2 regions of the Desulfuromonas sp. genome follow, and region 1 is predicted to be linked to the other one. Evidence: riboswitches for the same ligand, from Rfam matches in the RefSeq annotation. Region 1 holds a riboswitch; the other holds the start of a gene.
The links. Region 1 has a riboswitch for thiamine pyrophosphate ahead of thiD (bifunctional hydroxymethylpyrimidine kinase/phosphomethylpyrimidine kinase). Riboswitches for the same ligand answer to the same signal wherever they lie in the genome.
Positions count from the first base shown of each region.

Region 2: it holds a riboswitch for thiamine pyrophosphate, as region 1 does, so the genes downstream of both, thiF (sulfur carrier protein ThiS adenylyltransferase ThiF) here and thiD (bifunctional hydroxymethylpyrimidine kinase/phosphomethylpyrimidine kinase) in region 1, are expected to answer to the same signal.

Region 1 covers NZ_PKUB01000010.1:11,164-13,540, reverse strand. Annotated here, with positions in the region: gene thiD (bifunctional hydroxymethylpyrimidine kinase/phosphomethylpyrimidine kinase) at 1-1,442, opposite strand, end outside; TPP riboswitch at 1,503-1,607, opposite strand; gene glpK (glycerol kinase GlpK) at 1,680-2,377, opposite strand, start outside.
Region 2 covers NZ_PKUB01000029.1:36,063-38,439, forward strand. Annotated here, with positions in the region: gene C0617_RS09065 (DUF3467 domain-containing protein) at 1-214, opposite strand, end outside; gene C0617_RS09070 (hypothetical protein) at 498-818, opposite strand; TPP riboswitch at 988-1,091, shown strand; gene thiF (sulfur carrier protein ThiS adenylyltransferase ThiF) at 1,115-1,942, shown strand; gene thiS (sulfur carrier protein ThiS) at 1,957-2,157, shown strand; partial or broken gene C0617_RS09085 (thiazole synthase) at 2,266-2,377, shown strand, end outside.

The DNA of each region.
Region 1 (2,377 bases):
TAGGGTTGAAATCCTTTGGTTTCCGGGCGGTCGTCCCTGAGGGTATTCGCCGCCTCCCAGTGGTTGACGGGGCCGTGTCCCGAGCCGAGGGGGAGGGCGGTGCGGATCGCCTCGGTGATGAACGTCTTGGCCTTCGCCACCGCGACGGGCAGCGGCTCGCCCCCGGCGAGACAGGTGGCGACCGCCGCCGCGTAGGTGCACCCCGTCCCGTGGGTGTTGGGCGTCTCCAGGCGCGGCGCGGCGTAGCGGCGGACCCGGCCGCCTTCGAGCAGCAGGTCGACGGCTTCCCCCTCCAGGTGGCCTCCCTTGAGAAGGACGTTGCGGGCGCCCATCTCCTGCAGCCGGCGGGCGGCTTTCTCCATCCCGGCCTCGTCGGTCACCGCTATCCCGGTCAGGGCCTGCGCCTCGGGGAGGTTGGGGGTGAGGAGGTAGGTCAGGGGGAGGAGCTCTTCGAGCAGGGCGGCGATCGCCTCGTCCTGCAGCAGGGCGGCGCCCCCCTTGGCGATCATTACCGGATCGACGACGATCGGCAGGTGCCGCTCCGCGAGCGCCCTGGCCGTCGCCCGGATGATCTCGGCCGAGAGGAGCATGCCGGTCTTGACGGCGTCGGCGCCGATGTCCGAGAGGACCGTCTCGATCTGCTCGGCGACGAAGCCGGCCGGCACCGGGTGAATGCCATGGACCCCGAGGGTGTTCTGGGCGGTCAGCGCGGTGATGGCGCTCGCCCCGTAGCCCCCGAGCAGGGAAACCGTCTTCAGGTCGGCCTGGATGCCCGCCCCGCCTCCCGAGTCGGAGCCGGCCACGGTGAGGACCCGGGCCCGCCGCAGGGGGTCGATCCGGTTGAAGAGGAGGGCGATCTCCCGGGCCGCGAGGGCCGGGTCGGGGTCGGCCATGACCGCGGAGACGACCGCCACCGCGTCGGCCCCGGCGTCGATGACCTCGCAGGCCCCCTCGCGGTCGATGCCGCCGATGGCGACGATCGGCAGGGCGACCTCGCGGCGCACCTGGCGCAACCGGTCGACCCCGACGTGGACCGCGTCGTCCTTGGTGGCCGTGGGGAACATGCTCCCCAGGCCGATGTAGTTCGCTCCCTGCGCCTGGGCGGCGCGGGCCTGCTCGGCGGTGCGGGTGGAGACGCCGACGATCCCCTTCGGACCGAGGATCTCGCGGGCCGCGGCGACGGTGCCGTCCCCCTGGCCGAGGTGGACGCCGTCGGCCCCCGCCTCGCGGGCGAGCTGCGGGGAGTCGTTGACGATATAGGTCGCCCCGGACCGGCGGCAGATCTCGCCGATGCGGCGGGCCGCGGCGAGCTTCTCCGCCTCGGGGCGCCCCTTGTCCCGGTACTGGACGATGCGCGCTCCCCCGGCGATGGCCGCCCGGGTCCGCTCGGCGAGGCGGCCGTCCTCGTCGCCGTCGGTGATGATGTAGAGTCCGCTGATCATGGTTCGAGGCCTGCAAATAAAAAAAGCCGTGAGCGCAAGAGCCCACGGCAGTGTCGATACCGTCTTCCCTTACCGCTTCCCTACGCCGGCATCATCCGGATCAGGTTCCAAGGGTCGTTCCGCGTGCTGCGGAACTCTCAGTGTGATACTCCCCTAGCGGTTTTTATCGTTACCGCGAAGCGTAAAAGAATTGGGGGGTGGTGTCAAGGTTCTTGTCGTTCGGGGGCCGTTCCCGGGTCACTCCACCCAGTCGAAGGTGCGGGTGACCGCCTTTTTCCACAGGTTGTAGTTTCGGGTGCGGGCGGTGTCGTCCCCGGACGGCTGCCAAGTCTTGTCGATTCCCCAGTTCTGCCGCATCTCGTCGGTGTTCTTCCAATAGCCGACCGCCAGGCCGGCGGCGTAGGCGGCGCCGAGGGCGGTGCTCTCCGCTACCCGGGGGCGGGTCACGGGGACCCCGAGCACGTCGGCCTGGATCTGCATGAGCAGGGTGTTGGCCACCATCCCGCCGTCCACCTTGAGCGCTTTCAGCTCCACCCCGGAATCCTTCTCCATCGCGTCCGCCACCTCGCGGGTCTGGTAGGCGACCGCCTCGAGGGTCGCCCGGGCGATGTGCCCGCGGGTGACGTAGCGGGTCATGCCGACGATGGCGCCTCTAGCGTCGCCCCGCCAGTAGGGGGCGAAGAGCCCGGAGAAGGCCGGCACGAAGTAGATGCCGCCGTTGTCCTCGACCATGCGGGCCAGGTTCTCGACGTCGGCGGCGGTGTTGATCAGCCGCAGGCCGTCGCGCAGCCACTGCACCAGGGCGCCGGCGATGGCGATGGAACCCTCCAGGGCGTAGACGGTCGGATCATTGCCGAACTTGTAGCAGGGGGTGGTCAGGAGCCCGCTTTTCGAGCGGACGATCTCGGTGCCGGTGTTGAGCAGCATGAAGCAGC
Region 2 (2,377 bases), on a different contig from region 1:
CCAGTGCCAGCAACAGGCGCTTGGCGTGGAGGGGCGTGGTGACCACCCGGCTGCGCACCTTGGCCCGGGTCACCTGGGGCTGGACGAAGATGAAGTCGATGACGAACTCCCCTTCGTTGTGATTCATCACCGCCAGGTTCGCAAAGACCCCCTGTGCGATCTCCTCGTCCAGCTGAATCTCCATATTCACTTCTTTTTTCTTCTGCTCGCTCATCACGCCTCCTCTTTCTATTGAAATCGATATGGCAGGTACTTCCTGAATAGCGGACGGCCGCCAGCACCCTGCGGTTGCAGAACCGGGCCGAACTCCTCGAACCGCCCGCAGCCCGACCCCAGACAAAGCCCCCCCGGAACGCTCTGGAGGAACTGAGTGGTGGCTGGGGCGAGGAGCGCCGCTTCGTGCCGCAGACGGAGGGCCCGAAGCGGGAGGCCCTCCTGAAGAAGCGGCGCAGGGCCCAGGCCAGGGCCTGACCCGGGCAGAGAAGAGGGGCCGCCCCTTACAGGTCGTTGAGCAGGCGGTAGAGCTTCTGCTCCATGTCCCAGACCGACGAAGCCCGGTCCTCGGCGCCCTGCTCCTCCATGAGAAGCCGGGCCCGGTCCAGTGAGGAATGGGCCTTAAGCAGCACCGGGGTGAGCTTGGACTCGAGGCGGATGCGGGGGATCTCCCCCACCTGGTCCTCCAGTTCCCTCAGCTGCGTCACGGCCTGGGCCACGATCCTGATCTCCCTGCTCTCCTCATCGCCCGCGGCCTGGCGCAGGTCCTCAAGCAGGACGCGGGCATCCTCGGCGATCCCCCGATAACGATCTGAAATACTCATGGGCCGCACCTCCCTCGGTCCTCGTCCTGCACGCGTTGCCGCAGCGACGGGCCAGCAGTTCTGAAAAACTGTCATGATAGTCAAAAGCCCCGCCCGGCACAATGGCAAATCCCACAAAGCGTTTGACTTCGCCCCCCCCGGACTGATAGCCTTGCTCTACTGCAGACATGGAAATCGCTAGGGGAGTGTTGCACTGAGAGTCCCGCCGAGGCGGGGCGACCCTTTGAACCTGATCCGGGTCGTACCGGCGTAGGGAAGCGGCGAAAACGGGGCGGATGCCCCCTTTCGAGGCCGCTTTGAGCGGCCTTTTGACGTTTATGAACATCTTCCTCAACGAACAGCCGGTCGAGGTCGCCGAGCAGACCACCCTCGACGAGGTGCGGGCGCGCTTCAAGCCCGACGCCGACGTGGTCATCGTCAACGGCTTCCCGGCAGAGAGCGGCCAGCCCCTGCGGGCCGCCGACAGGGTGGTCCTGATCCGCCGCGGCGAGCAGCCCACGGCCGAAGAGCTCGAAGCCCTCATGGCCGCCCGGCACACCCCCGGGGTTCACGCCAAGGTCAAAAAAGCAAGCGTCGGCATCGCAGGCGTCGGGGGGCTCGGCTCCGCCGTGGCCGTGGCCCTGGCCCGGGTCGGAGTGGGACAGCTGGTGGTCGCCGACTGCGACATCGTGGAGCCCTCCAACCTCAACCGCCAGCAATACTTCGTCGACCAGATCGGCCTGCCGAAGGTCGACGCCCTGCGGGCAAACCTGCGGCGCATCAACCCCTGCGTGCGCGTCGCGGCCTTCCACGGCCGCCTCGAGCCGGGCAACATCCCCCAGGTCTTCGACCGGGTCGACGTCCTAGTCGAGGCCTTCGACGCCCCGGACCAGAAGGCGATGCTGACCGAAACCTATCTCCTCGGCTGCCCGGGCAAGCCCCTGGTCGCAGCCTCCGGGATGGCCGGCTACGGCCCGTCCAACACCGTCGTCACCCGTCGCGCCGCCGGCAACCTCTACCTGATCGGAGACGGCGAGACCGCGGCCCGGCCGGGGGAGGGGCTGATGGCCCCGCGGGTCGGCATCGCCGCCGGCCACCAGGCCAACGCCGTGCTGAGACTGCTCCTCGGCGAAGATCCCGCCTGAAGAAGAGAGAGACCATGAACCTTACCGTCAACGGCAAGCAGCAGCAACTGTCCTCCCCCCTCACGGTGGCGGAACTGCTCGGAACCCTGAACCTCGACGCCCTGCGGGTCGCCGTGGAACTCAACCGCGACATCCTGCCCCGGGAGCGATTCGGCGCCACAGCCCTCGCCGACGGCGACACCCTGGAGATCGTCCAGTTCGTCGGCGGCGGATAGAAAAGGCAGCCATCAGCTATAACCAATCAGCCGCAACCACCCACAACGCTCTTGGCTTTCCGCCAACCGAAAGCCGAAAGTTTTTACTATTTACCGAAGGGTCAAACCATGGATCAACTGGTCATCGCCGGACGCAGTTTCGACTCCCGGCTCCTCGTCGGCACAGGCAAGTTTTCCTCCAACGCGGCCATGGTCGCGGCGATGGAGGGCTCGGGCTGCG